Regions from separate parts of the Bacillus sp. Marseille-Q1617 genome, predicted to be linked through region 3. Evidence: predicted binding sites of a transcription regulator. Region 3 holds the regulator's gene; each other region holds the start of a gene.
What was found. The regulator CtsR, encoded in region 3, represses protease genes until heat stress. The targets are predictions, from matches to a motif close to ATGGTCAATAAAGGTCAAACA.
Positions count from the first base shown of each region.

Region 1: a site for CtsR is predicted at 4,435-4,455, ahead of clpP (ATP-dependent Clp endopeptidase proteolytic subunit ClpP). Genes of this name have one in related genera too.
Region 2: a site for CtsR is predicted at 1,115-1,135, ahead of HWX64_RS05335 (ATP-dependent Clp protease ATP-binding subunit). Genes of this name have one in related genera too.
Region 4: a site for CtsR is predicted at 3,015-3,035, ahead of clpB (ATP-dependent chaperone ClpB). Genes of this name have one in related genera too.

Region 1 covers NZ_CAHJXM010000002.1:709,495-717,198, reverse strand. Annotated here, with positions in the region: gene gap (type I glyceraldehyde-3-phosphate dehydrogenase) at 1-927, opposite strand, end outside; gene HWX64_RS14940 (sugar-binding transcriptional regulator) at 985-2,007, opposite strand; gene HWX64_RS14935 (glutaredoxin family protein) at 2,236-2,487, opposite strand; gene rpoN (RNA polymerase factor sigma-54) at 2,639-3,961, opposite strand; tRNA gene HWX64_RS14925 (tRNA-Arg) at 4,217-4,288, opposite strand; gene clpP (ATP-dependent Clp endopeptidase proteolytic subunit ClpP) at 4,531-5,127, shown strand; gene HWX64_RS14915 (ATP-binding protein) at 5,247-7,704, opposite strand, start outside.
Region 2 covers NZ_CAHJXM010000001.1:1,079,680-1,087,383, forward strand. Annotated here, with positions in the region: gene HWX64_RS05330 (catalase) at 1-1,002, shown strand, start outside; gene HWX64_RS05335 (ATP-dependent Clp protease ATP-binding subunit) at 1,259-3,397, shown strand; gene HWX64_RS05340 (Cof-type HAD-IIB family hydrolase) at 3,488-4,237, opposite strand; gene HWX64_RS05345 (MGMT family protein) at 4,411-4,740, shown strand; gene HWX64_RS05350 (diguanylate cyclase) at 4,828-5,922, shown strand; gene HWX64_RS05355 (hypothetical protein) at 6,152-6,475, shown strand; gene HWX64_RS05360 (nucleotidyltransferase domain-containing protein) at 6,481-7,326, shown strand; gene HWX64_RS05365 (DoxX family protein) at 7,639-7,704, shown strand, end outside.
Region 3 covers NZ_CAHJXM010000001.1:100-7,803, forward strand. Annotated here, with positions in the region: rRNA gene rrf (5S ribosomal RNA) at 1-24, shown strand, start outside; gene HWX64_RS00010 (CtsR family transcriptional regulator) at 814-1,275, shown strand; gene HWX64_RS00015 (UvrB/UvrC motif-containing protein) at 1,294-1,842, shown strand; gene HWX64_RS00020 (protein arginine kinase) at 1,839-2,921, shown strand; gene clpC (ATP-dependent protease ATP-binding subunit ClpC) at 2,923-5,364, shown strand; gene radA (DNA repair protein RadA) at 5,661-7,037, shown strand; gene disA (DNA integrity scanning diadenylate cyclase DisA) at 7,193-7,704, shown strand, end outside.
Region 4 covers NZ_CAHJXM010000001.1:1,340,248-1,347,951, forward strand. Annotated here, with positions in the region: gene HWX64_RS06680 (prolyl oligopeptidase family serine peptidase) at 14-787, shown strand; gene HWX64_RS06685 (metal-sulfur cluster assembly factor) at 858-1,166, shown strand; gene HWX64_RS06690 (undecaprenyl-diphosphate phosphatase) at 1,697-2,506, opposite strand; gene HWX64_RS06695 (YjzC family protein) at 2,703-2,882, shown strand; gene clpB (ATP-dependent chaperone ClpB) at 3,057-5,654, shown strand; gene HWX64_RS06705 (YjzD family protein) at 5,699-5,884, opposite strand; gene HWX64_RS06710 (hydrolase) at 6,126-6,869, shown strand; gene HWX64_RS06715 (hypothetical protein) at 6,891-7,607, shown strand.

The sequences.
Region 1 (7,704 bases), on a different contig from region 3:
TACTTTTACCATGTTGTCTTCCATTACCATAGTTGATAATGCATCGATTGTTGAAGAAGCAGGGCTTCCGTTATAGTCAGTTGATACTAATGGCTCTTCGCTGTAAGCAAGAACTCCTTTAAGATCGCCTTCAGCAGCTTCTTTGAATGCCGCGTTCACTTCTTCAGCCGTTACGTTCTTGTCTAGTTCTGCAACTAAGTCAACAAGAGAAACGTTTGGAGTTGGAACACGTACTGCTCCACCGTTCAGTTTACCTTTTAATTCAGGCAGCACTAGTGATACAGCTTTTGCAGCACCCGTAGTTGTAGGGATGATGTTTTCAGCTGCCGCACGAGCACGACGGTAATCTTTATGCGGAAGATCAAGGATTTGCTGATCGTTTGTGTAAGAGTGGATTGTTGTCATCATTCCACGCTTGATTCCGAACTTGTCGTTAAGAACTTTCGCGAATGGCGCTAAGCAGTTTGTCGTACAAGATGCGTTAGAGATGACGTTGTGGTTCTCTGCATCGTACTTGTCTTCGTTAACACCCATAACAACTGTGATGTCTTCATCTGTTGCAGGAGCGGAGATGATGACTTTCTTCGCACCAGCTTCAAGGTGTTTCGCAGCGTCAGCACGCTTAGTGAAGCGGCCAGTAGATTCAACTACCACTTCTACACCAAGGTCTCCCCAGCCAAGTTGAGCAGGGTCGCGCTCTGCAAGTACTTTTACTTTTTTATCGCCGATAACAAGTGTGTCACCGTCAACAGTTACTTTCTCCTGAAGAGTTCCGTGAACTGTATCATATTGTAAAAGGTGAGCAAGCATGTTTGCATCAGTCAAGTCGTTGACTGCCACTACCTCTACGTTATCGTTTTTAAGTGCTGCACGGAATACGTTACGTCCGATACGTCCAAATCCGTTAATACCAATTTTCGTTGCCATAATATTATTTCCTCCTTTAGTGTGTGTAAGGATGATTTTTTTATATTTCAAAAGGCCTCAGCCTTTTAAAAGCTCTTTCGCTGCTCCTTCATCGGTGATCAGGATTGTTGAAGAGGGAGCACTTTTCAGATATGCCCGAATCGCTTTTGCTTTCGAGCTGCCGCCAGCGACGGCAAATACATGTTTGATGTTCTTCAAATCTTCAAGCTGGAGTCCAATGGTCGGCACTTTATGTACCACTTCCCCCGACTCATTGAAATAATAGCCGAATGCTTCGCCGACCGCGTTCCCTGCAGTGATTTTTTCAAAATCAGCCGGTGGCGTCTTTCGCCTTTCTGCCATTGTAATAGCATCTCCAATTCCATGAAGAACCATGTTTGCTGATTGAATTAAATTTAAGACCTCTTTAATCATCGGTTCCTTTAAAAAGGACTTGTAAACTTCTTTACTGACCTGATCGGGAACATAAAGAACGCGGTGCCGCATTCCGGTATGCTCTGCCATCTTCGCGCAGATCGTGTTGGCCTGGTTCTTCACATCTTCACCGATTCCGCCCCGCGCAGGAACAAACAAGGTGTCGGATCCGGAAAAGTCGGGTGTCAGCATTTCTGCGACAGCTGCCATGGTCGAACCGCCGGTCACAGCGATGATATTATTCCCCTCAAGGCGCTGTTTCATACTAAAAGCTGACGCACGCCCCAATTCTTCTTTTACCCACGGAGACTCATCACTATTCCCCGGAACGATGACAATTTCATTAAGATTGAGTAAAGACTGTAATCTTTCCTCCATGTCATTGATTCCCGAAATCTCTCTCATCATATTTTCGATTCGTTCCAGCAGCTTCATGCCGTCTTCGGTCATGATCATTCCGGAAGTCTTGATCGAGATGAGATCCTGATTCTTAAGGAATTCCACTTCACTTCTCAACACCCGTTCCGTCAGTCCAAGGTTCTGCGCGAGACTCCTGCGGCCGACCGGCTGTAAGAATTGAATCGAACGGAGAATCTGATGCCTTTTTTGCATAACTTCAAGCAGGTCGGGTAATAATCGCTTTTGTATATCAATAATGGATTCCATCGGTAAAAGCTCCTTACATGGAAGTGAGTGACTGCCACTTTATAGTAATTCCACAAGGGAAGTGCCACTAAACGTGCGCTTTCCATTGCGGGATACTGTCAAACGAATGCGGCTTATGTTCGCTGGACTATAAAAGTCCCACATAGACATATTATGTCCCACTGCCTCCAAAAAAAATTCATCCCTGCTTTCAACGTTCATTCTATCAGTATGGAAATCGCATTTCAACTAGAAACTACTGAGTTTTTCATGTAAACGCTTGCTAAGTGTAAAATAGTCAATTTGCCCGTACTGGATGATTTCTCCGTCATATTCCACCACCGGGATCATCAATCCGAAACGTTCCGTCAGTTCGTCACTCTGGTCGATATCCTTTTCGATGATGTCGAATTTCAGGTCGTCCTGGACGAGTTTAAGATTCAGTTTCGCGTCGGTGCAGAGGTGGCATTGGTTTCTGGTGTAGAAGATGACTGGGTTCATTGGGGTTGTCCTCCGTTTAGTGATTTTGCCAGATTTTATACATTGTACCTGGTACAATTCAGGGTGTTTGTACCAGGTACAACTGATAATACTATATATGCCGGTTTGGTGGAAATGGTGTGGGCGTTGTACCAGTTTCCATCATTATTTATCATTCATACCGCTTCCTCATTGTCGAAGAAGATATCCCGAGCTGATCCCGATATTTTGCGATGGTCCTGCGCGAGACGTCGTATCCTTTATCAATCAGCATGTTGACGATTTTCTGATCGGACAGCGGTTTCTTCTTATCTTCTTCGTCCACCAGGCGCTGGATTTCATTTTTGATCGTCGTGGAGGAAGCTGCCCCGCTGTCTTCTGAATGGAGCGACTTGATGGCGGCACTGAAGAAGTACTTCATTTCAAAGATGCCATAAGGCGTTTGCATATACTTCCCTTTCACCGCACGGCTGATCGTGGATTCATGGACTCCGGCTTCTTCGGCTACTTCTTTTAATGTAAGGGGCTGAAGGCCGGCCGGTCCATCCAGGAAGAAGGATTTCTGCTTTTCGACGATCAATTTCCCTACTTTTACAATGGTCTGTTTGCGCTGCTGCAAGCTTTGCAGCAGCCAATGGAATTCCTGTTCTTTCTCCCTTAGATAACTGCCGACTTCCTTATCGGAATGATGCTCAAGAAAAACCTTGTACTCATCATTATAGATCACTTTGAGTGTTGTACCGTCAAATAATGAGACGGTAACCGTCTTGTCGTCCAACACGTTCACTACTAATTCCGGTGCGATATAATGAGACGGCCCGTCGCTGTATAGGGCGCCCGGACGCGGATTGCATTGCTTGATGAGATCAGCGGCTTTCTGAATGTCTTTCAGTTCCACATTTAATTCTTTCGCCATTCCCTTCCACTTTTTCGCCGCAAAATCATCAAAATGATCCTCCACGATTGTCAGGGCCAATCCCGAAGATCGCTTTCTTCTTAGTTGGAGGGAAATGCACTCCTGCAGGGAACGTGCTCCAATTCCGGCAGGTTCCAATTCCTGCAGCATGCCTATATAGTGTTCCAGCTGAGACAATGGCAGATGGTTCCGGGAGAGGAAATTCTCCGTCTCGATTTGCAAGTATCCGTTATCATCCAAGCTGTAAAACAGTTCTTTCATGACTTTCAAGTCTATTTTAGAAAGCGATTTCAAATCTAGTTGAAGAAAAAGATGTTCATCAAGCGTATTCTTCGAGACTGATAGAAACTCTGTGAAATCTATCGGATCTTTGCCTTTATTTTGATACGACTCTCCTCGATCGGGAATGTCCATGACGGGGTCTTCTAATTGTATGAGGGGATTCTCCAATGCTTTCGTTTCAAGGAAAGCATTCAGTTCCATCGTGGAATATTGGAGGAGGGTGATGGCTTGAGAGAGCTGTTGTGTCATTTGAAGCTTCATTTGCTGTTTTTGCCATAATCCTGTGTTCAAATTCATCCTTCTAACCTCCTCCCTTCATTTTACATGAAAACGGGGCTTTCGTTAATGGGAATTGTTTGGAAGACTGGTTGTTTTATAGAATTCTATGAATTTAGTAGGAGGAAGATACCTTTTAATCATGCGCGTATAACTAACATTGACGGTTCCTTTGTGCTCCAGGCACTTGCTTTCCGCGGGGAGGAAGTTGAGCGGTGATACAACTGAAGACAAAAAAATACCGCAGCGTTATAAAAACGCTGCGGTATTTTGGTACGCCCTCGGAGGGAATCGAACCCCCATTTTAAGAACCGGAATCTTACGTGCTATCCGTTGCACCACGAGGGCATGTAGTTGGTTGTGAAAAACTATCGTACGAAAGTATATTATAAGGTACTTTTTTCAGGATTGCAATACGTTTTCTCTGTTTAAAAAAGGAATGGATGGGTATGATGTAGAAAGGATTACATAGTGTAAGAATCGCTGATGCGTCAGGTTTGACCTTTATTGACCAACAGTGTATGATTACAGTACAAAGTGAATATGTATTAAATACAAATAAAAAAGTGTACTTTAAGGAGGAACGAAGGATGAACTTAATTCCTACAGTTATTGAACAAACGAACCGCGGCGAGCGCGCATACGACATCTATTCTCGTCTGTTGAAGGACCGTGTCATCATGCTTGGAAGCGCCATCGATGATAATGTGGCGAACTCCATTGTAGCACAACTTCTATTCCTGGAGTCTGAAAATCCGGAGAAAGATATCTCCATCTACATCAACTCTCCTGGCGGAAGCATCACGGCAGGTATGGCAATCTATGATACGATCCAATACATCAAGCCTGATGTACAGACGATCTGTATCGGTATGGCCGCTTCAATGGGAGCATTCCTTCTTGCAGCAGGTGCTGAAGGCAAGCGTCTTGCCCTTCCAAATGCAGAAGTGATGATCCATCAGCCGCTTGGCGGAGCACAAGGTCAGGCGACGGAAATCGAGATCGCTGCAAAGCGCATCCTATTCCTTCGTGAAAAACTGAACCAGATCCTTGCAGACCGCACTGGCCAGCCTCTTGAAGTCATCGCAAAAGATACGGACCGCGACAACTTCATGACTGCTGAACGTGCGAAAGAATACGGTTTGATCGACCGCATCATCACTCGCAATGAAATGAATACAAAATAATACTCTTTTGAAGAGTCTGCCCCGTCGGCTTTGGCCGCCGGGGTTTTTTCATGAAAACCAAAGGCCCGTCCCTCGCTGCGCTAATGCGTTAACGCAGTCTGGGACGGGCCTTCAAGTGGTTATTCGTCTTTAAACGGTATGAGCACTTCCCCATTCCTCCCGCTTTTCAGGAGCAGATGCAGGATGGTTTTTGATAGTTCACTTGGATGATAGGGTTTCACAAGGTAATCGACTGCCCCCAGTGTGATGCCTTTTTCTTTTTCGTCCAGTGCGGAAGAAATGATGATCGGGATGTCACACAGCTCTTTATTTGCTTTTAGGGTTTGAAGGACGTCCCAGCCCGACAAGGCTCCTTCGAGCATGATATCCAGGACGATGGCATCCGGTCTATGCTCATGGATTTTTTCAATCGCGTCTTCTCCGGATTTCGCGTGCTGCACCTGGAATCCGCTGCCGGAAAGCTCTGTCGTCAATAACGATGCGAGATTGATGTCATCTTCTATGACAGTGATCGTCATGCCGTCCCCGCTTGATTCTTCCTCCTTGAAGGTTTGCAGCGTCACCATCGGCAGACTGATGGTGAATGTGCTTCCCTTCCCGATTTCAGAAGCGACCCTGATACTGCCGTCATGATTCTCGATGATTTCCTTCACGATCGTCAGACCCAGTCCTGTGCCGCCAATTCTTCTGCGGTCTGAATTATCGACCCTGTAGAATTTCGTGAACAACTTAGGAAAGGCATCATCCGGGATACCGAGTCCTTCATCGATGATATTGATGAACACCTTATCCTGTTTTTCATAAACGCGTGCCGTGATATTCCCTCCGTCAGGAGAATACTTGATGGCATTGCTGATCAGGTTCGTAAAGGCCTGGGATAATTTATCTTTATCGCCGAGCACCATCGTACAATCCGTATCTTTCTCAATCGTGAATGTATGATGGGGGACATTGATCTTTTGGGTATTGATGACATTTTGAATGATCGGGACGATGTCTTCGTACCGTTTATCAAAGGTCTGCCTGCCGGACTCCATTCTCTGGACATCGAGAAAATCATTGATAAGCGAGGTCAATCGTTTCGCTTCCTGATAGATGGTTGTCAGATACTTCTTCGTTCTTTCGGGCTTCAAGTCTCTGGTCAGCATCAATTCAGTGAAGCCGAGGACACTTGATAACGGCGTTCGAAGTTCATGGCTGACGGTGGAGACGAATTCCGATTTCATCTGATCCACTTCAAATTCTTTTGTGATGTCGCGGTGCACGAAGATGGTCCCGACTTTCTCATCACCTCGGTATAGGGCCTCCGAGTATACCTGGTAGACGGTCCTTCCATCTTGGAGATGGTACGTATGGAGGTGTCTGCCGGCTTTTTCCCCTTCAATGACCATTTCATAATATCGGTTCAGCCCTTTTTCATTTTCAACTTGATCTAAAAGTGCTCTTTTCCACTCTGGATACGGAGCCTGCTGCAGGGCGCACAGCTCACCTTTGATGATTTTTGATAATTTCGTATTCATCAGCATGCTGTTCCCGTCGTTATCGACAAGCTGGATGCCTTCCTGGATGTTATTCAGGATATCCTGATTCATATGACGGTCTTTTTCCGACTCTTCAAACAGATGGATTTTTTGAAGGGAGATGGAAACCTGTTTGCTGAGACTCCTGTATTCTTTGAGTTCCTCTGAGTTAAAATCTTGGCCGAAACGGCTGAAGACCATGATGGCTTCGACTTCTTTATTCAATGATAAAATCGGGATGAAAAGATCATAGGAATACATCGTTTCAAGATGGTAGCCCTTTTCTGCCTCTATAAGCTCACGTTTAATCGAAAAAGGCTCCTTCTTCTGAAATAAACGCTGATGCAGTCCGTTATACATATAATTTACAAACTGCCCCACTCCCGTTTCAGATATCCCGCATGATGCACGCGACTTCTGCTCATCCAGGAGGACTATCATGCCTCGCGAGGCATCCATGACGTCGCACATCGTGTCTACAATACTATCAAGCACTTCCTGCTTGTTGAGGGAACGGGAAATCCCGTTTATGAATTCATTGCGCCGCTCGAGCTGCTGCTCGCGAAGTTTGGCAACCGTAAGCAGATGCTCAAGCTTCGACTGCTGTGACTCAAGCTCATCCTGCTGGGCGACCAGCTCCTCATTCTGGGCCAGCAGATCTTCTTCCTTCAATTGAATTCGATGGATCATTTTTTCAAATGCCCGCGAAACCTTCCCGATTTCGTCCTTGCGATTGTTTTCAAAAGACCAGCGCTGGTATGTTTCATCCTCGGCAATCTGTTCGGCTGCCGTTGCAACCTGATTGAGTGGTGACCCAATCTGTTTGGCAAGCATCCTCATGATCCTCATCAATACCAGCAGCATAAGGAAAATGAATAGAACAAAGGCTCCCTGGCTGAGAGATTCCTTGCGTTTCACCTCTTCATATGCCTCATCACTCTTTTCCTCTAGCGAATCCTTATAATCATTCATCTGGTTTTGAAATGTGTCAACAGTGGCGGTTCCGCCGTCAGCCGATGCTTTTTTTACCGCTTCAATGTCCCCGTTATCGTAATTT
Region 2 (7,704 bases), 1.1 Mb from region 3:
TTTTCAAATGATCCATTATTACAGGGACGCTTATTCTCTTATACAGATACACAGCTTATCCGTCTTGGAGGGCCGAACTTCCATGAGTTGCCGATCAACCGTCCGGTTTGCCCATTCCATAACAATCAGCGTGACGGATATGGCCGCCATACCATCAATAAAGGGCAGGTGAGCTACCATAAAAATTCTCTTGCACATAATACTCCTGCACCTGCAAGTGAAGAGGAAGGCGGATACACCCATTATCAAGAGAAAATGGAAGGACGCAAAGTCCGAGCCAGAAGTGAAAGCTTCAAGGATCACTTCTCTCAAGCAACCCTGTTCTGGAACAGCATGAGTGAGCCGGAGAAGGAGCACATGATTAATGCTTTCAGTTTTGAACTGGGGAAAGTCATGAATGAATCCATCCGGCAGCAGGTGGTCGATATGTTCGCACATGTCAATCTGGATCTGGCAAAAGGCTTTGCAGAAGCAATCGGTGCCAAGCTTCCGGAAGGACCGGGAACTAAAGTAACCAAATCGTCCCCTGCCCTGAGTCAGGAAAACACGATCAAAAGACCCCATACGCGTAAAGTAGGGGTTATTGTAAGCAATCAATTTGACGGAGCCGATGTAGCGAATGTCATCGACACTTTAAAGGAAGAAGGCCTCCAGCCGGAAATCATAAGCAATAAGCTCGGCGTGTTAAAAGGAGTGGATGGAGAGGAACTTGAAGTCGACCATACTTTCTTAACGTGTGATTCAGTCCTGTTCGACAGCTTATACCTGGCAGGCGGAAAAGTCACAGATAAAAATTTCAAAGAAAATACAGCTTATTTTGTAAAGGAAGCCTTTGCCCACTTTAAGCCGATCGGGGCTACTCATGAGGGCGCACATCTATTGGAAGAAATCGGAGTCAAGGGCGCTTCGGGAGTGGTAACAGGCGAAGATTTGAAAACATTCACCTCTGAATTCATCAATGCCGTGGCTGCACACCGCCACTGGGATCGCGAACTGGTTTAGGAATAAGTGATAATTGTAAAGGAAACTGCCGAATGAGGCAGTTTTCTTTTTCAACAGGCTCTGATCAAAATCATTTATCTTTTTACATAAAGTTCCACAAACAAAATTCTTGAAAGTCAAATAAGGTCAAACTATACTATGGTTATAAGGTCAAAGAAAGTCAAAGTCAAACTTCGGATACACTTGACCTTGAAATGTTTAAATTATTTCTAAACTTACTAAATATAATCCATAACTCATGAGGAGGTAACATTGTATGAAATGTCAAGTATGTCAGCAAAATCAGGCAACGGTTGAAGTATTTAAAAGAGTCAACAATCATAAGACAAGAATGCATATGTGTTCTGCTTGTTTTCAACAGCAGCAGTCGAAGATGCCTTCTGGTTTAAATGGGGGATTTCCATTTGATGAATTATTCAAAGGCATGAATACGGGCGGACATCAGCCTCAAGCATTTGGAGGTCAGCCTCATGGTCCTGAAACACAAACTGGAGGCAGCGGCGGTAATGGGATCCTTGATCAATTCGGACGCAATGTGACCCAAGCTGCAAAAGCAGGACTGATAGACCCTGTCATCGGAAGAGATAAAGAGGTCGAGCGTGTGATTGAAATCCTGAACCGCCGAAATAAAAATAATCCCGTTCTCATCGGTGAGCCGGGTGTTGGTAAAACAGCGATTGCGGAAGGACTGGCACTGAAAATCACAGCTGAAGATGTTCCTTCCAAGCTGTTAAATAAAGAGGTTTATGTCATGGACGTAGCCTCTTTGACAGCCGGTACAGGAGTTCGAGGATCCTTTGAAGAGCGATTGAAAGCAATCATCAGCGAACTTCAAAACCGCAAGAACGTCATGTTATTTATTGATGAGATTCATCAGTTGGTTGGTGCCGGATCTGCTGAGGGTTCGATGGATGCAGGCAATATCTTAAAACCGGCATTAGCTCGCGGTGAATTACAGGTAATCGGTGCGACTACACTGAAAGAGTACCGCCAAATCGAAAAAGACGCAGCCCTCGAACGCCGGTTCCAGCCAGTGATGGTGAATGAACCAACTCCTGAACAGGCGATCGACATCTTAAAAGGACTGCGTGATAAGTATGAAAGCTACCACGGTGTAACGTTTACCGATGAAACCATAGAGGCTTGTGTGAAGCTTTCTCATCGTTATATCCAGGACCGGTTCTTACCGGATAAAGCAATTGATTTAATGGATGAAGCAGGTTCTAAAATGAACCTTCAGTCTGAAGGGAAGGACACATCAGCCCTGCATAAGAAGCTAAATGAGGTAAAAGCTGAGAAAGATCGTGCAACGGAGGAAGAACGATACGAGGAAGCGGCTAAGCTTCGTGACAAGGAAAAAGAAATAGAGAAGCAGCTTCAAAATGGAAATTCAAAGGAAAAATCAGTGGTCGAGCCTGAACTTATCCAATCAATCATTGAAGCGAAGACGGGCATTCCGGTCGGGAAGCTTCAAAGCGATGACAAAAAACGCATGAAAGAGCTTGAGACAAATCTTTCTAATAAAGTAATCGGTCAGGCTGAAGCTGTGAAGAAGGTAGCGAAAGCGATCCGCCGAAGCCGTGCAGGTCTAAAGGCTAAGCACCGTCCGATTGGTACGTTCTTATTCGTGGGGCCGACTGGTGTCGGTAAAACAGAATTAACGAAAACACTTGCTGAAGAACTATTCGGTTCAAAGGATAGCATGCTCCGTTTAGATATGAGTGAGTACATGGAGAAGCATTCCGTATCCAAACTGATCGGTTCACCTCCGGGATATGTAGGCCACGAAGAGTCAGGACAGCTGACGGAAAAGGTAAGAAGAAACCCTTATTCCATCCTTCTGCTGGATGAAATCGAGAAAGCCCACCCGGATGTACAGCATATGTTCCTGCAGATCCTTGAAGACGGACGATTGACTGACAGCCAGGGCAGAACGGTCAGTTTTAAAGATACCGTGATTATCATGACAAGTAATGCAGGGGTCACAGATAAGAAAGAAGCGGTCGTGGGCTTTGATACGGTAGGCACTGATGCAGTGAAAGAAACCAATATCCTGAAGTCATTGGGTGCTTACTTCAAGCCTGAATTCCTGAACCGTTTTGACAGCATCATTGAATTCCAGTCACTTGAGAAAGAGGAACTCCTTCAAATCCTTGACCTGATGATTGCTGATTTGCAAGCAGAGCTTAACGATCAAAAGATAACGGTTACCGTTGAAAAAGATGCAAAAGAAAAGCTGGCAGAATTAGGCTATCATCCTGAGTTTGGAGCGCGTCCATTGCGCCGCGTTATACAGGAGCAGGTGGAAGACAAGATTGCTGATTTACTTCTTGAAGAAGAGGATATCAATGAAATGATAGTCTCTCTAGAAAACGATGAAATCGTGGTTAAATGAGGATTTATTCAGGGAGCATCTTTGGAGGAATCTCCCTGATTATGGAAAAAAAGAGCAGGATCCAAGATTAATGGATCCTGCTCTTTTTGATTATTTGAATTCACCGGAAGAGAGTACCCGGTCAATCGCCTGGGCAACTCCATGATCGGTATGAATGCCTGTTACCCAATCGGCGGCTTTCTTCACTTTTTCCTGGGCATTTCCCATCGCCACTCCAAAGCCTGATTCCCGGATCATGGCGATATCGTTCATACTGTCACCGACAGCCATTACTTCTTCCATGGAAAGATCAAGCCATTTGCATACCTTTACAAGGGCAGCAGCTTTGTTCACACCGGCTGGATTGATTTCGATATTCGTCGGACTGGAATTGGTGATCTCAAGTGCTTTATTTTTCATCAATTCATCCATCACCACTTTACGGACTTCATCTTCTTTGATATCGAAACCAAACTTTAGCCAGTCATAGGCATCAATCCCTTGATCAAAAGGGTTGTGGGTATTGAATAACCCCTGGGTAGTCGAAGACCAGAAATAGATATCGTGTTCTTCCTTCAATGTCCAAAGCATTTTAACAAGCTCTCTATCAAGCGGCGTACTGTCGACCAGGTTATAATCATGATCGTAGATCTCCCCGCCATTTACAGTGATCAAATAGGAAGAACGGCCAAGCTGATCTGAAATCTCCCTGCAATTTCGAAGAGAACGCCCTGTACTCAATACAACATGAATCCCTTTTTCCTTTGCCCTTTGAATGGCTTTTTCATTCTCCGGAGAAACCTCTCCTTCGTGATTGACAAGCGTTCCATCCATATCTAAGGCAATCAGTTTTATCGCCATTTCACCATCACGTCCTCTCTTTAGCTAATCATTAGTTTAATATAAATAGATAGATTATTGTAGGAAAGAGGCTTGTCAGGTTCTGCTGATCATCATCTTTCTTTTCATCCCCTATTACTATTGCATATAATCAGGGAGACTAAACATATCAGATGATAAAGGAGTAATTTCAATTGGAAAGTTTTACAGAAAGGGCAATAAACATAATAAAAAATATCCCGTTTGGCAAAGTCATGTCATACGGTCAAATTGCAGCATACGCAGGGAGCCAAAGGGGAGCAAGGCAGGTGGTAAGAATCCTTCATTCGATGAGCGGCAAGCATCAGCTTCCCTGGCACCGGGTGATCAACAGCAAGGGAGAAATCGGCTTTCAAGACGAAGAACGATTTAATCAACAAAAAGACCACCTTGAATCAGAGGGAGTATGCGTCAACAATAAAGGTAAAATTGCCTTGGATATCTATCAATTTCATCCCGAAGTTCCGCCAGAAGAGTATGAATGATTAAATATATTTAAGTAACACGTGAAATCACCTACGGAATTACGGTATAATTTACCTATTATATAAAATGTGAGGAAAGATACAGATATGATAAGTGATTTAGTAATAAACATTTCGCTGTTAATGTCTTTCACGTTTGTTTGGCACCAACTGTTCAGGAAGAAGAGGCTGACCTTCACATCACCGGTCCACATAAAAATAATGGACGGTATACTGGCGGGAATTCTCGGTATTATCCTGATGCACTACAGTATCGGTGTCAACGACATAACGATTCTAGATTTGAGGCATATCCCCGTCATTCTAGTAGCGTTTTATGGAGGATTCTTACCGACGATCATTTCTGCTGCCGTCATCATCGCAGGACGATTCTTCATCGCGGTGAACTTCTCCTCTTACGTGGCGTTATTCATGATGCTTGCGATTGCTGTTGGATCGGGCTTGATTGTAAAGTACCTGAAAGGAACTCCATGGAAAAGGTGGACGGCTCTTCTGCTGTACAGTCAATTGATTTTCTCGATTGCCCTTTTCATCGTTGTTGACAAATATGCAGAGGTGTTGGATTTTGCATTATTCCATGTCCTCAGTACATTGATCGGCGGCTGCTTGACCTTATATTTTGTCGATTATATCAGGAAGACAAGCGAGCGTTATTATCAGTATAAAGAAAATGCCCTGAGGGACGCTTTGACAGGTCTTTATAATGTCCGTTCGTTTGACAGCCATTATAACCGCATGATCAAAGAAGCGATCGAGGAGAAGGAAAGGTGCGCCATTTGTCTGATTGATGTGGATCATTTTAAACAAATAAATGATACATACGGCCATACAGCAGGTGACGAAGTGTTAAAACAGCTTGCTGAATTATTGAGCCGATTAACCAGGTCAGGCGACATATTGTCCCGGAACGGGGGAGAGGAATTTTCCTTGCTGCTTCCTAAATGTACCGTGGAACAAGCAAAAGAAATCGCAGGCAGGGTCAGGGAAGCGGTATATGGGTATCGATTTGTCCTGCCGGATCAGAAGAAGCTTCAACTGTCTGTATCTGTGGGTGTTTCCGCGTTTGATCCCAATGCAGAGGCCTACGAGTCTCTCTTTCAAGAGGCGGATGAAGCTTTATACAAAGCTAAACAAAGCGGCCGTAACATCGTGTGCACAAGCTGGGAGTGTTCATTTAGATAAAGGAAGCGTTACTTCTTTTCTGGAGGAGCAACGCTTTTTGTTTTATAAAATGAGAAGGCGATTTTACCGCTTCTTCCGCTTCGGTTTATCCTTGCCAGCTCATACCAATACATCATTTAAAATCTATTACATCTATCATCAGATTATAGGAAAATAATAAAAAGAAATAGGGAATTTGTGGTAACATTTATTCAATATCCTTAGGTGATAATTGAAAAGGAGTGATCCTTTGTTTATTAAACTATATGAATATCATATTCAGCAGGACAAAGAACAAGAGTATTTAAGAATCCAGGAAAAAGCGGCAGACATCTACAGCCGACATATAGACTCTCATTCCTTCCACCTTAAAAGTAAGGACGACCCATCAGAGTGGATGGAAATAACGAGGTATAGAAATGAAGAAGAATATAATAGAAGCATCGAGTTAATCAATCAATCTGAAGAAATACAACAATTATTAAACAAATTTCAATCCTTGCTCCTATCTGAAAAGTGTGAGGTCAGGGAGGAAGATTTCACTGTGGTGATGGAGCGGAATACGTTTAAATAGAAAGGGTGAAAAACTTGGAATTCGAAACGACACACGAAGAAAGAGATGCGAGATTGATCCACGAACGGGAGAAATTAAAGAATGCTATTAATAGAGATTTGATTCAGGATGAAAATGTTCTGGCAGTTTTTTATGGCGGATCGATGGCGAAGGGGAATCACGACCGATATTCGGATTTGGATCTGAGAATCGTCGTAACAGATGAAGTATATGAAACGTATAGAAAAAATAAGAAAGAACGGGCGATGAACTGGGGAGACGTCTTATATTACGAAGACTTCCCCTGGGCGAAACATACAGTGGCCCACTTCAATAATTTCGTAAAGGTGGATGCTTTTTACTATAAGAAAGAAGACCTCAAACCTTCTCATTATATGAAGGAAGAGGCCGGTATCGAATATGACCCTTATGATATCGTCAAGGGTGTCAGAGAACAATCTCAACATCTACATTTTGAAGTGAATATCGGTGAATTTGAGATATGGAGAAGTAAATTCTTCGCGCATATGCATGAGGTGTATAGAAGAATGAAAAGGGGGGAACTTTACTATGCTCTCCATTCGTTGGATATGATGCGCTGGAGCGTGGCAGCTGGCTGGGATATGGCGGATGACAGGCAGCCCAATGCATCGGGTGAGTGGTCGAAATATGAAGGGGAGCGATCTTTGTTTGATAAGAGGGAGCAGGACCTTCTTGCACGATGGGACGCAGGGCGTGATCCTGAAGGGATTTATCATGTGATGAAGAGTATCGTGCCGGAATTTAAACAGGTACATGGTCGTCTATGTAAAAAGCTTGGTGTTGATGAACGGGCTGAGTGGGTGGACGAGATTGTGGGCTTGGTGTTGTAGACGTCCTTTCCCACATGAGTGAGGATGAAGCAGGAAAAGGTCATTCATAGGCTTCTGGTATGGTGGCAGAAGCCTGATGAAAGAGAACCAATTTCTCTGTAATTGTCAAAAATCATTTTTCAATATTTGACAGATTTATGAACTAGGTCAATATCTATTGCATAACCAGGGGGGAAGGAGTATATTATAAGTGTAAAGTAAATGTGAATCATTTCACAAACTAAGCTTTATCAATCAGCTGATTAACACATTATTTTTTTTACTTGTATTTGTGAAATATTTCACAATATATAATAAGGAGATGACCCCATCATGAAATGGTGGCACAATGAAAAAGTTAGCGTTATCTGGACAGTATTTAGAATTTGGCTGGGAATC
Region 3 (7,704 bases):
TGTGAGAGTAGGACGTCGCCAGGCAAATGTAAAAAGCAGCTCTTTATGGGCTGTTTTTTTGTTTGAGTGAAGGAGAATGTAGCTGTTTTAAAGTTGTGATTGGATTTGAAAAATAATATATGGAAATTGAAAAATAAACTCCGGTTCACCCCTGAACATCCCCTGAACGATTCCCCAATTGTGTATGCTTATCTTTTTAATTAAAAACAATCAACTTTTTCCCTTTTTAGCCCTTTAATTTGTCTATTATCATTAAAAACCCTTCTCCTTATTGAAAAAGCGGGGGATGTTCCCCTAAAAATAAGACCGCTTTAACAAAAACACAAGAAAATGAACACGCAAATGAAGGCGTCCCCTGATTTATTATCGAAAATCGACTTTTTATTATCGAAATCAACGAATGTTTTATCGAAAATCCGGATCTTATTATCGAAATTGAAAATGCTTTTATCAATCATATGGAAATATCGTTGAATTTTGGTCCTTATGATCAGTTGATAAACTATATTAGTGAACACCAAAGAACCCCTTCATTTCACCTAAAGAAATAGTCACAGCTCTTTTTTTCATAACCTTTTCAATACTTCCTCTTAAACCACCGAAGTGACATTAACTTTCCCAGCCCAATCAACATACAATAGCTTAGACTCAAAGGAAGGATCTAAAACAGACTCTAATAAACTCCTTTTCATACGTTTAAAAGTTTTCCAAAACAGGAAAACTTCTAAGGGTAAGTTCTTAATTGCAAAGTTCAATGCCCGATTGTATAATTATAGTCAAATATAGTCAAAGTCAAAATGAGGAGGAGGTTTGATGAGGAACATTTCCGACATCATTGAGAGTTATTTGAAGAATGTTTTGGAACTGAGTGAGAGTGAAATAGTAGAGATAAAAAGAAGCGAAATCGCAGATAAGTTTCAATGTGTTCCTTCTCAAATTAATTATGTGATCAATACCCGTTTCACGATTGAAAGAGGGTATGTGGTTGAAAGTAAGCGTGGCGGCGGGGGTTATATCCGGATTATGAGGGTGAAAGCCCATGACCAGGTCCATCTTATAGATCAGCTTGTATCGCTGGTGACGAAAGCGATCAGTCAAAGTACAGCTGCAGATATTATTTTCAGATTAGTGGAAGAAGATATTATCTCTGAACGGGAAGCCAAGATCATGCTGAGCGTCATGGATCGTTCGGTGATCATGGTTGATCTGCCCGAACGGGATGTGCTTCGGGGAAGAATGTTAAAGGCTATGCTGGATAGCTTGAAGTATGAGTAAGGTTGAGAGGTGAGTTGGATGATTTGTCAAGAGTGTAATGAGAGACCTGCCACTCTTCATTTCACGAAGGTAGTGAATGGGGAGAAAACAGAAGTGCATTTGTGTGAACATTGCGCCCAGGATAAGGGAGATAAATTTATGTTTGATTCTTCACCTGGATTTTCTGTAAATAATTTATTGGCAGGTCTTCTTAATATATCTCCTGCATTCAAGCAGGCGAAAACTTCAGAAGTTCCTCAGCAAGAGGTTTTGCAATGTGAAAAATGCAAGATGACTTTTCAGCAGTTCATCAATGTGGGACGTTTTGGATGTTCTCATTGCTATGAGACGTTTAAGTCACAACTGGATCCGATATTAAAACGAGTGCACAGCGGCAATGTCGAGCATCATGGAAAAGTGCCTGAACGAATGGGCGGAGCGATCCACCTAAAGAAAAGAATTCTTCAATTGAGGACAGATTTGCAGAACTCGATCGAAAATGAAGAGTTTGAGCATGCAGCCCAAATCAGAGATGAGATCCGTTCCCTGGAGAAAGAGGTTAAGAAAGAGGGGGGAGATGCTGGATGAGTCTTGAGAAATTTTTGAGTAATGCTGTCAGCTCCTGGATGAATGAGGAAGGGCCGAACTCGGATATCGTACTTAGCTCCCGGGTGCGGCTGGCCCGTAATTTTACCGATTTCAGATACTCCACTCTTTATTCTGCGGAAGAAGCAAAAGAAATCGTCGAAAGGGTAAGGGATAAGGTGCCTCTATATCCAAAAGATTTAGGTGAATTGGAATTTCTGGCTACGAATGAGATTCAACCTCTTCAAAAAAGGGTATTGATGGAGAAACACCTGATCAGTCCTAATTTAGCTGAGAATGAGAATGATGGTGCAGTGCTTTTATCACATGAAGAAGATGTCAGCATCATGATAAACGAAGAAGATCATATTCGAATACAGTGCTTATACCCGGGTCTTCAGCTGAAGGAAGCGTTGAACCGGGCCAATGAAATTGATGATTGGTTTGAGAGTGAATTTAATTATGCGTTTGATGAGAAACATGGATACTTAACGACATGCCCCACCAATGTTGGAACTGGACTAAGGGCATCTGTCATGATGCACCTTCCCGGTCTTGTGCTGACACAACAGCTGAACCGTATCATACCCGCAATCAATCAGCTTGGTCTGGTGGTAAGGGGGATTTACGGAGAAGGCAGTGAAGCGCTGGGAAATATTTTTCAAATATCGAATCAGATCACTTTAGGTAAATCTGAAGAGGATATTGTGGAAGATTTATTGAGCGTCGTAAAGCAGATCATCGAAAAAGAAGAGTCTGCCAGGCAAGCATTAGTCAAGACATCAAACATACAATTAGAAGACAGAGTGTTCCGCTCGCTGGGAGTACTTGAACACAGCCGCATCATCGAGTCCAAGGAAGCAGCTAAATGTTTATCGGACGTAAGGCTTGGAATCGATTTAGGATACATCAAAAACATATCCAAGAATATATTGAATGAACTAATGATTTTGACTCAGCCCGGGTTTCTGCAGCAATACTCGGGAGGACCGCTTAAACCGAATGAAAGAGATGTAAGAAGGTCTTCTTTGATACGAGAGCGAATTAAACTAGATAAAGACGCATGTGAGGAGGAAGAATAATATGATGTTTGGTCGATTTACAGAAAGAGCACAGAAGGTATTGGCATTGGCCCAGGAAGAAGCAATCCGCTTAGCGCACAGTAATATTGGCACTGAACATATTTTATTGGGACTTGTCCGTGAAGGTGAAGGTATTGCGGCCAAGGCATTGACTGCACTCGGACTCAGCCCGGAAAAGATCCAGAAGGAAGTAGAAGGGCTGATCGGTAAGGGTACAGAGAAATCCCAAACCATTCATTATACACCGAGAGCGAAGAAGGTCATCGAACTGTCGATGGATGAAGCTCGTAAGCTCGGACACTCATATGTGGGCACTGAACATATTTTACTTGGTTTGATCCGTGAAGGTGAAGGCGTGGCTGCAAGAGTACTTGGAAACCTCGGTGTCAGCTTGAATAAAGCAAGACAACAGGTTCTTCAGCTGCTTGGCAGCAACGATTCCAACAATCATCAAGGCGGCGGCAATGCAAACGCAAATACCCCTACACTTGACAGCCTTGCCCGTGATTTAACGGCGATTGCACGTGAAGGAAGCCTGGATCCTGTAATCGGAAGAAGTAAAGAAATTCAACGCGTCATCGAAGTGTTAAGCCGACGTACGAAAAATAACCCGGTGCTGATCGGGGAGCCTGGTGTAGGTAAAACCGCCATTGCCGAAGGACTTGCACAGCAGATCATTGCCAATGAAGTACCGGAAATCCTTCGTGACAAACGTGTTATGACGCTTGATATGGGTACAGTTGTTGCCGGAACGAAATACCGCGGTGAGTTTGAAGACCGTCTTAAGAAAGTGATGGATGAAATCCGTCAGGCAGGAAACATCATTCTGTTTATCGACGAGCTTCATACCTTGATCGGTGCAGGCGGGGCAGAAGGGGCGATTGACGCTTCCAATATCCTAAAACCATCCCTTGCACGCGGTGAACTTCAATGTATCGGTGCGACTACGCTTGATGAGTATCGAAAATATATCGAAAAAGATGCCGCGCTTGAGCGCCGCTTCCAGCCTATTCAAGTGAATGAGCCGACTGCTGAAGAATCCATTCAGATTTTAAAAGGACTGCGTGATCGTTATGAAGCGCATCACCGTGTTTCGATCACGGATGAGGCAATCGATGCCGCGGTTAAATTATCCGACCGTTATATTTCAGACCGGTTCCTGCCGGATAAAGCAATTGATTTAATTGATGAGGCAGGTTCGAAAGTAAGACTGCGTTCATATACGACTCCTCCGAATTTGAAAGAGCTGGAATCAAGACTGGAGGAGATTCGCAAAGAGAAAGATGCAGCTGTTCAGAGTCAGGAATTTGAAAAGGCCGCATCTCTGCGTGATACAGAACAGAAGCTGCGCGAAGAGTTAGAAGAAACGAAAAACACTTGGAAAGAAAAGCAGGGTCAGGAAAATACAGAAGTAACCGTCGAAGATATTGCGACAGTCGTATCGAACTGGACGGGAGTGCCTGTGTCGAAACTTGCACAAACAGAAACAGACCGCCTGTTGAAACTGGAAGAAATCCTTCATTCCCGTGTAATCGGTCAGTCTGAAGCGGTAGTGGCTGTATCGAAGGCAGTCCGTCGTGCCCGTGCAGGATTGAAAGATCCTAAGCGTCCGATTGGTTCCTTCATTTTCTTAGGTCCGACTGGGGTAGGGAAGACAGAGCTTGCCCGTGCATTAGCTGAATCGATGTTTGGCGATGAGGAAGCAATGATCCGGATAGATATGTCTGAGTACATGGAAAAACACTCCACTTCACGGCTTGTCGGGTCGCCTCCAGGATATGTAGGATATGATGAAGGCGGACAGCTGACAGAAAAAGTACGACGGAAGCCATATTCCGTCATTCTGCTGGATGAGATCGAAAAGGCTCACCCTGACGTCTTCAATATCCTGCTGCAAGTTCTGGAAGACGGGCGTCTGACAGACTCTAAAGGAAGAACGGTAGACTTCAGGAATACCGTCCTCATCATGACGTCGAATGTCGGTGCACAATCACTTAAGAGCAATAAGTATGTCGGGTTCAACATCCAGGATGGAAAACAGGATTACAAGGATATGAAAGGAAAGGTCATGGAAGAGCTTAAGAGAGCATTCCGTCCAGAGTTCCTGAATCGTATCGACGAGATCATCGTTTTCCACTCATTAGAGAAAGATCATTTAAAAGAAATTGTCACGCTTATGTCTGATCAGCTTACGAAACGCTTGAAGGAGCAGGATATCCATATCGAACTTTCATCTGCCGCGAAAGAAAAGATTGCTGATGAAGGATTCGATCCGGAATACGGAGCACGTCCGCTGCGCCGCGCGATTCAAAAGCACGTTGAAGATAAACTGTCAGAAGAGCTGTTAAGAGGGAAAGTCCTGACAGGCCAAAGCATTGTAATCGATGTAGAGGATAAAGAATTTGTAGTGAAGGTAAAAGAAGAAGCTAATTCTACTACCTGATCATCTATTGAAAAGAGGTACACGTATTTGTATGACGTGTACCTCTTTTTTAATCACTGGTATAAGAAGAGTATTGGGCATTTTTAAACGGCTCCGGCGGTTGATTGGAGTGCAGGACGAAGACTACAGCGGGAAAATCCACAACGGTAATTTTAGATAGAGTAACAGAAAGCATCTATACATAACCGCGAAGGGCTTTTCATTGAAAGCCTTACACAAAATCGTTACAATCAATCCATTAGTATTGGTATGAATCAACAATAGACAAAATAGAGTAGAAGAGGAGAAGAATTGATTTGGCAAAGAAAAAAACGAAATTTGTATGTTCCTCGTGTGGATACGAGTCGGCTAAATGGATGGGGAAATGTCCAGGGTGCGGTGAATGGAACACTATGGTTGAAGAGGTTGCAATCACTGGCAAGCAGCCAAGGGCTGCGTTTATGCACAGTGAGAAAACCGGACCTTCCAAGGCGGAGAAACTTTCATCCATCGAAACCCGGCAGGAACCCCGGGTTTTAACCGATTCCAGGGAATTGAACCGGGTCCTTGGCGGCGGGGTTGTTCCCGGCTCACTGGTTTTAATAGGGGGAGATCCGGGTATAGGGAAGTCTACTTTACTTCTTCAGGTTTCCTCGCAGCTTGCCCGGCAAAATCAGAAAGTCCTATATATATCCGGGGAAGAATCGATAAAGCAGACTAAATTACGATCAGATCGTTTAAATATTAAAGGCGATGAATTATATATCTACGCAGAAACCAACTTAGAGTCCATACATCAAACGATTGAGCATCTGTCTCCGGACTTCGTGATCATTGACTCGATACAGACGATTTATCACCCTGAAGTCACGTCTGCCCCGGGCAGTGTTTCGCAGGTGCGTGAATGTACTGCAGAGCTAATGAGAATCGGAAAAACGAAAGGCATTGCCATCTTCATTGTAGGGCATGTTACTAAAGAAGGTTCGATAGCAGGACCGAGACTGCTAGAACATATGGTGGATACCGTTTTATATTTTGAAGGAGAGCGCCATCATTCTTATCGTATTTTAAGGGCAGTGAAAAACCGGTTTGGTTCCACGAATGAAATGGGAATATTTGAAATGAAGGAGTTTGGACTGGAAGAGGTGGCCAACCCGTCAGAAATTTTCCTTGAGGAGCGCTCTGAAGGGGCAACGGGCTCCACCGTTGTGGCTTCGATGGAGGGGACTCGGCCGGTACTCGTAGAGATACAGGCTCTGGTCACGCCGACAAGCTTTAATAATCCGCGCCGTATGGCGACCGGGATAGATCACAGCCGGGTTTCTCTGATTATGGCTGTATTGGAGAAACGGGTAGGAATGCTTTTGCAGCAGCAGGACGCCTATCTAAAAGTGGCCGGGGGAGTAAAACTTGATGAACCAGCGATTGATTTGGCTGTGGCCGCGAGCATTGCCTCCAGTTTTCGTGATAAAGCTTCCAACCCCCATGATTGTATTATTGGGGAAGTCGGACTGACAGGAGAAATCAGGAGGGTTTCGAGAATTGAACAGCGGGTTCAGGAAGCAGCCAAATTAGGGTTCAAACGTGTAATCGTCCCTCAAAATAACTTGAGCGGATGGCATCCTCCGTCTGATATTAATGTAGTGGGAGTAGCCACGATAAACGAAGCACTGGCGCTGATTTTAAATTCATAGAGTGCATTGTAATGTGAGAAATGTCCAGCTACAGCGCCTGGCCCCTCGAGACGTTTCAACCCGCCGCTGAAGTCAAAGAACGACTTCACCAGTCGGTCCTGAAGCGTTTGTCGGGGCTGGACAAGGCGCTTGCGCTTTTCTTAGGAGGATAAGATATGGAAGAGAAAAAAACGGATAAGTCGATATCGGATATTTTACAATTTGTCGCTCCCGGTGCTCCGATCAGAGAAGGGATAGATAATGTGCTCAGGGCAAAAACGGGAGGGTTGATCGTAGTCGGATACAATGACAAAGTGAGATCCGTCGTAGATGGCGGTTTTCATATCAATTGCTCCTTTTCCCCGAGCTACCTATATGAACTTGCGAAGATGGACGGGGCCATTATCTTAAATGAAGCAGGTACAAAGATTCTTTATGCCAATGCTCAATTGGCTCCGGATGTTTACGTTCCTTCTACTGAAACCGGGATGAGGCACCGGACAGCAGAAAGGGTTGCAAGGCAAACAAATGCCCTCGTCATTGCAATCTCACAAAGGCGAAATGTCATCACCCTTTATCAGGGCAACTTCCGTTATGCGCTCAAGGATATATCGGTTATTTTAACAAAGGCGAATCAAGCCATTCAGACATTGGAGAAGTACAAGGTCGTACTTGATCAGAGTATTTC
Region 4 (7,704 bases), 1.3 Mb from region 3:
GGAGCACGTTACCATGATCGTAGTTGAGAAATCAAATATAAAAGAGATTCCTTATCTTCATCTTGTTAGAGAAGAAGAAAAAAGCAATCCATTGCCATTGTGCTTTTTTATACATGGATTCACCAGTGCGAAAGAGCATAATCTCCATTATGCTTATTATTTGGCTGAAAAAGGCTTCCGGGTCATACTCCCTGATTGTCTTGAGCATGGTGAGAGAGCAACTGGAAAATCGGAAGAAGAATTAGGCAGCGTTTTCTGGAAGATTGTACTGAACAGCATTCATGAACTGTCAATTTTGAAAGGGCATTTCGGGGAAAAAGGCTTGCTGGTGGAGAATGGAGTAGGGGTGGCTGGCACCTCGATGGGGGGGATTGTCACCCTTGGGGCATTGACACAGTATGATTGGATTTCTTCTGCCGTTTCACTGATGGGCAATCCATCGTATGTGAAATTTGCCAAAGCACAGCTTGCCCATTTGAAATCTTCAGGTTATCAACTGCCGTTCAGTGAGGAAGAGGTGCAGGCAATCCTAAATGAACTGTCCCACTATGACTTAAGCCTGCAGCCTGAAAAGCTGAAGGGACGCCCGCTCATGTTCTGGCATGGAAAAAAAGACAAAGTCGTTCCGTTTCATCTGACTGAAGAATTTTACAAAAGTATTTTACCTGCCTATGAAGGCAATGAAGAAAATATCTTATTCATCGCTGATGACAAAGCTGACCATAAGGTTTCAAGAGACGGCGTCATGAAGCTTGTCGAATGGTTCGAAAAACATCTTTCGGCTTAACCTTTTGTCTTCATTGGCTTTCTTTGATAAGATAATGATAAGATGAAGTACAGTAAAGGAGAGTGTAACGATGGATCAGGATCTGAAAGATAATTTGATGGGAGCACTTGAACAGGTTGTGGACCCTGAATTAGGAATAGATATCGTCAATTTGGGATTGGTATATGATGTAGATCTAGACGAAGAAGGAAAAGCGACTGTCACCATGACCCTCACATCCATGGGCTGCCCGCTGGCAGGGACGATCGTGGATCAAGTCAAGGCAGCATTAAGTGACATTCCTGAAGTGAAAGAAACAGAAGTGGATATCGTATGGAATCCGCCATGGAGCAAAGATAAGATGTCACGCTACGCAAAAATTGCATTAGGCATCACATGATTTAAAAAATACCCCTTCAACTTAGGGGTATTTTTTTATGGCGTTTTTATTAAAGATGATTTATAGACCTAAAAAAGAGGAAGGGAAAAAGTGTTTTTTATCTAAATAAAACCCCAACTAATTTGCGTTATAGGAGACAAATTAGTTCAGGCTTTTTAATTTGGTCAGATGGACATTTTGATTTAGCGCTTTCCAGCAATTGATTGGAGTGCAAGACGAAGACTCCTGCGGGAAGAGTAGCTTATAAGAATAGCGGAAGGGCTTTGCTCAGAGGCGTGTGGCATAAGACGAATCGGCCACGAAGGCGTTCTTTGCCTTCTTGGACGGTTTGACTTATGACATGTGCCTCTAAGCCCTGCAGCTAGACAAGTGAGACCCCACAGGAGCTTACGCGACGAGGAGGCTCACGGGCTACCCGCGGAAAGCGAAGTCTTGCACGGAAATCATTAGCGGTATTAAAAGACTACGCTGAAATTTTTCGTCTTTAAGTGGTGGTTTATTAGTTTTGTCCCAGCCTCTTCTTAATGTAATTAAATGAATATAACAACCAGTATTCCGACGATCAAGCAATAAAAAGCAAAATATTTCAGATTTCCTTTGGCCATGATATTCATAAACCATTTTAATGAGAAGTAAGATGCGATCAATGATCCAAAGAATGCCAGCAGATAAGGCATTGTCATGGATGCCGCAGGCGGAGCATCAATCAGGTCTTTGATCCCGAGAAGCATCACCCCGAAACTGACCGGGATATATAAAAGGAAAGAATAGCGCAATGCAGTTTCTGCTTTCATACCGCGGGCCATGGCTGCAACGATCGTGGCGCCTGACCGGCTGATCCCCGGAATCAGTGCAACTGCTTGAGCGAGACCGATGATAAGGGCATCTTTTACGTTAAGGTCCCCATCGTTTTTCCTTCCGCGAAGGTTTCGGATCAGCCATAAAGCAGTTCCGGTAATGATCAGGGTGATCCCAATTGTCACAACTGATGAAAGGTGTTTTTCTATGACATCGCCAAACACCACTCCGATGACTCCTGCGGGAATCGTCCCGATGATCAGGTAAACAATAAAATGGAAATCGCGTTTGTTTTCGGGTGTCTTTTCTTTAAAATATCCTAAGCCATTGACAATCAAACGCCAAATGTCTTCTCGATACACTAATAATACTGCAAATAAGGAAGCTGTATTTACTAATATTTCGAAGGTCAAGCCCGGTTCTTCAATCCCAAGGAAGTACTGAGCAAGAACGAGATGACCACTCGATGAAATCGGAATCGGTTCAGTAAAACCCTGGAATATTCCTAAAAATAAGTATTTAACTATCAGATAAAAATCCATTACATATCCTCCAAGCGTAATTTCTCCACATTTTTTTATTTAACACCAAATGGTAACAGGCTGTAAAGACTTTTTCCGAATGTTAACCAAACCGTAATCTAATGTTCAAGAAGATACCTTCATCTGGCATGAATGAACATCCCCGCGAAGTAGAAAATATAAAAGAAGCCACGCTTCAAACGGAGGAGGTATATGAATGGGACAACCAAGACATTTTAGGGGTGGAGAAAAAGCGCCGAATAATGGCATCTATATTGAAATTGGTGAAACCGGAAGCAACGTGAACAATCCTCAAAAGCTAAAAATGAAAGCGGGAGACCGGTTCCCTGAAAATTCAAATCACAACCGCCACTGGACTTACATGAGAAAACCTTAATAATGAAGTTTCCAGGAACAAGGATTACCGTTAGAGGATACAGGGAATGGGTTAAAACGTTCCTTGGTCCTTACGGTCATTCCTTGTTCTTTTTCTTTTTATTTTTCTTGAGAAGAAGATATAATAATACAAAAGGTCAATAAAGGTCAAGAGAGGGAAGAGGTGTTGAAGCACATGAATGTTGATTCCATGACACACAGCATACAAGAAGGACTTGCCGCAGCAGGTCAACTTGCCAAAGATCACAAGCATACGGATATTCGAATACTCCATTTATGGAACATGTTGATTCAAAATCCGGATGGACTTCTTAAATCGATCTATGAAAAAGCTGGGATCATTACAGCCGATTTACACGATTTTCTCCAGCAAAAGCTGAAGGGGATTCCGGCGGTGGAAGGTTCTGGAGTACAGTATGGCCAATATTTATCCAATGACCTAAACCGTCTCATTCAGGAAGGAGAAAAGCTCCGAAGTAAATGGGGTGATGATTTTTTATCAATCGAACATTTAGTCCTGGCTCTCTATCAGCAACCCGATCATCCCGTCATTCGATATTTGAAGGAAAAGGGAATCACCAATGAACAGCTGACAACAGTCATTACTTCAATAAGAGGAGGAAAAAAGGTGAACACTCAAAATCCTGAAGTTACATATGAAGCACTAGAAAAGTATGGAAGGGATCTTGTGGCAGAAGTCAAATCAGGCAAAATAGATCCCGTCATCGGCAGGGATGGTGAGATCCGCCATGTCATCCGCATCCTTTCAAGAAAAACGAAGAATAACCCTGTCCTGATCGGTGAACCGGGAGTTGGGAAAACAGCAATCGTCGAAGGACTGGCCCAGCGGATTGTAAGGAAAGATGTTCCAGAAGGGCTGAAGGATAAGACCATATTTGAACTCGATATGAGTTCCCTAGTGGCAGGCGCAAAGTTTCGCGGGGAATTCGAAGAAAGATTGAAAGCCGTGCTGACGGAAGTGAAAAAAAGTGAAGGGAAAATCCTTCTGTTCATCGATGAATTGCATACGATTGTCGGAGCCGGCAAGACAGAAGGTGCAATGGATGCCGGGAACATCCTGAAACCGATGCTTGCCAGGGGGGAACTTCACTGTATCGGTGCCACTACGCTGAATGAATACCGCAAATATATCGAAAAGGATCCGGCACTGGAACGCCGTTTTCAACAGGTGATGGTTCAGGAGCCGAACGTGGAAGATACGGTATCCATTTTAAGGGGACTAAAAGAACGGTTTGAAATCCACCATGGGGTCAATATCCACGACCGCGCAATCGTAGCAGCTGCAAGGCTGTCCGATCGTTACATTTCAGATCGTTTTCTGCCGGATAAGGCGATTGACCTGATTGATGAGGCGTGTGCAATGATTCGTACGGAAATTGATTCAATGCCTTCCGAGCTGGATGAAGTGACCCGTAAAGTGATGCAGCTTGAAATCGAAGAGGCGGCACTCACTAAAGAAAAAGATGAACAAAGTAAGGAACGTCTGAGCCGAATCAAAGAAGATTTAACTAATCTGAAAGAAAAAGCTGATGCAATGAAGCTCAAATGGCTAAAAGAGAAAGAAAGCATAGGGGTGGTTCAGGAAAAAAGAGAAGAACTGGAAAAGTTGAGGCGCCAGCTTGAAGAAGCGGAAAGCGATTATGACTTAAATAAGGCTGCTGAACTGAGGCACGGCAGGATTCCCGCAATGGAAAAGGAACTTCAGGCAGTTGAACAGGAAATGATGAAGGAACAAGAGGGAAGGCTTGTAAGAGAAGAAGTGACGGAGGAAGAAGTTGCAAACATCGTAGCCAGGTGGACTGGGATCCCTGTAACCAAGCTGGTCGAGGGTGAAAGGGAAAAACTCCTGAAGCTTGACAAGATATTGCATGAACGGGTCATAGGGCAGGAGGAAGCGGTAGAGCTTGTCAGCGATGCAGTGATTCGTGCAAGGGCCGGGATCAAAGATCCTAATCGTCCGATCGGCTCTTTCATTTTCCTTGGCCCTACCGGGGTGGGAAAGACAGAGCTTGCCAAGACGCTTGCCCATACTTTATTCGATAGCGAAGAACAGATGATTAGAATGGATATGTCTGAATATATGGAGAAGCATGCTGTATCAAGACTGGTCGGGGCCCCTCCCGGGTACGTCGGCTATGAAGAGGGCGGCCAGCTCACGGAAGCCATCAGACGCAAGCCTTATTCAGTGATCCTGCTCGATGAAATTGAAAAGGCTCATCCCGAAGTGTTCAATATTCTTCTGCAGATGCTCGACGACGGACGCATTACTGACTCACAAGGGAGAACGGTTGATTGTAAAAACACGGTTATCATTATGACGTCCAACATTGGTTCAGCCCACTTATTGGAGAGAAATAAAGGGGAAGAAGAAATTGATGATGAAACGAAAGAGCTGGTGATGAAGCAGCTGAGAGGCTCGTTCAGACCTGAATTTCTGAACCGTGTAGATGACATCATCCTATTCAAGCCGCTCAGTATCGAAAATGTCAAAGGGATCATTGAAAAGCTTCTCATTGAATTGCAGTCCCGTGTAGAAGAACAGCAAATAACCATAAATCTGACTGAAAAAGCTAAAGAGTTTATTGCACAGGCCGCATACGATCCTGTATACGGAGCACGCCCTTTGAAAAGATATCTTCAAAGGGAAATTGAAACAAAACTGGCAAGGGAACTGATTGCAGGCAATATTGGAATAAATGAAGAAGTAGTGATCGATGCCGGGGATGAAGGGCTGCATCTTTCTGTTCGCTAGTAAATTCAAATATAAATAAAAAGCAGCCTGCAACAGGCTGCTTTTTAATGATGATCTTCAACAGGGTCGTTTGGAATAATCGTTGTAATGACAAAAAGTAAAATTGTAACACCGATTGAAAGAATCAATCCCGTTTCAAAATGAAAAGCTGTTCCATTCATTGAACTTACCACGTAAGTTAACATTTCCGTCAAAACGAACGCCCAGAAAAATGTCCAGAAAAACCTCACGCCAGTCACCTCATTCCTCTATTTTATTCATATGTAGATGGGTTCCAACCATTTTCAATCTTTATTATCATACCATACCCGTTTTAAATAATAAATGACGAATATGTGAAAATGTAACCCTTATCATAAGCTCAGCAGCAAATAACTTGTTCGGATTTTCTGCTTAATTAGGCAAACTTCCTTTCAAAAAATCTTTCCGTACATAAACTGTAATGACTCATTATGTAAAAGGAGAATTCCAATGAATCAGCGATTGTTTCAATTAGATCAAGAATGGTGCATGATTCATTATCCTGAAAGACCCAATGGATTTGCTGTTATGATCCTTGGTGACCATCATCATTATGTAGATGATAAAACCAGCTTTTGGGAGCAGCATGAAGCCAGGAAAAAATGGATTAAAGATCTCATGGCCAAAGGATACATTGTTTACTACAGCAATCTATATGGAGCCAATTGGGGTAGCGGTCAGGCAGTGGAGTTAGCGGTCAGACTATATCAATACGTGAAACGAACTGAAATCATCAATGGCAAGATTCATATCTTGACGGAGGGGATGGGAGCACTGGTATTCAAAGAGCTCTATTCTAAAATAAGGAACGATATACGCGGAGTGGTGATGCTCACCCCGTGTCTTTCCCTCTACGAACAGGTTCAGCAGGAAAAGGAACAAAAGTTCTTTTATAAAAGGCTGGTAAAAGAATTGGCTGAATCCAGGGGGGTAAAGAAAGAAGACTATGAAAAGGTCCTGATCCAATCCGAACATGACTATGAAGTGTTTAAAAACATTCCTATTCCGCTTTATATTGTTCAATCCTATAATGTTAATCGTTATAAAAATCAATTCCCTCTCATAAAAGATATATATAAACATCGTTTAGTCAGAGGATTTTCAACCGATCTCTTTTATGTGCTGCCTGAAAAAAGAGATTCACTTGGACTGAAATTCGCTTCTTACTTCTCTTTACACGAAAAAGAATTATAGTCTTTATTAGGAGTGAGTGATGTGAACCATGCAATTGTGCTTGCCGCCCAGCAGTATTTGGGGTTTGAACTCTGTAATGCTCTGCTTGAAAGAGGATGGACTGTGACGGCCGTAGATGACCCGGAGGAACCAAAAGATAAATGGTTGGAAATAGGGAGAAACGCTAACATTCAATATGTTTCCACACACACTTGGGATCGGGAACTGCCGCTTGAATGCAGATTGTTTCTCCCTTATTATGACCAATTCGAAAGCAATTTCGAATGCCTATCGTTGATCGAGCAAACCTTAGCTCAAAATGAAGACCTTCCAGAAATCGTCCAAATCTTTTCCAATCTTTCTGTAAGAAAAAAAGATGAGGAACCAAGTAAAACTAGGTCGACCACCTTTTATCTGCCGACACTCTATGGCGCACATCAACCTTCACAATTCCTATTTTCACGAAAGCTGCAGGGAGTAAAGGATGAAGACCTTCAAATTGCAGATGACCCCAGTGGCGCGATCTATGTGAAAGATGCTGCAAACTGTATAATCAAACATTCAGGGAAACACCGGACATACTCGTTGAAATCTTTGTCTGAAACCAGTTGGAAAGAAGCCCTTACTTATATAAACGATGAGCCCATCTTTCCTTCAGTGCAAATACGAAACCATGAAGGTGAACCCATCATTGTACATCCCACTAAATCACATGAAACCATTTTGAAGGAGCAGAGACAGAGAATGAACTCTCTGTAAGGACGGGAATAAGAAAAATTTCTCTTTTATATGAATACCGATAAAGGTAAAATAGACATATTGGTGTAATATTTTTCTATTATTCTTTTTATCTGCG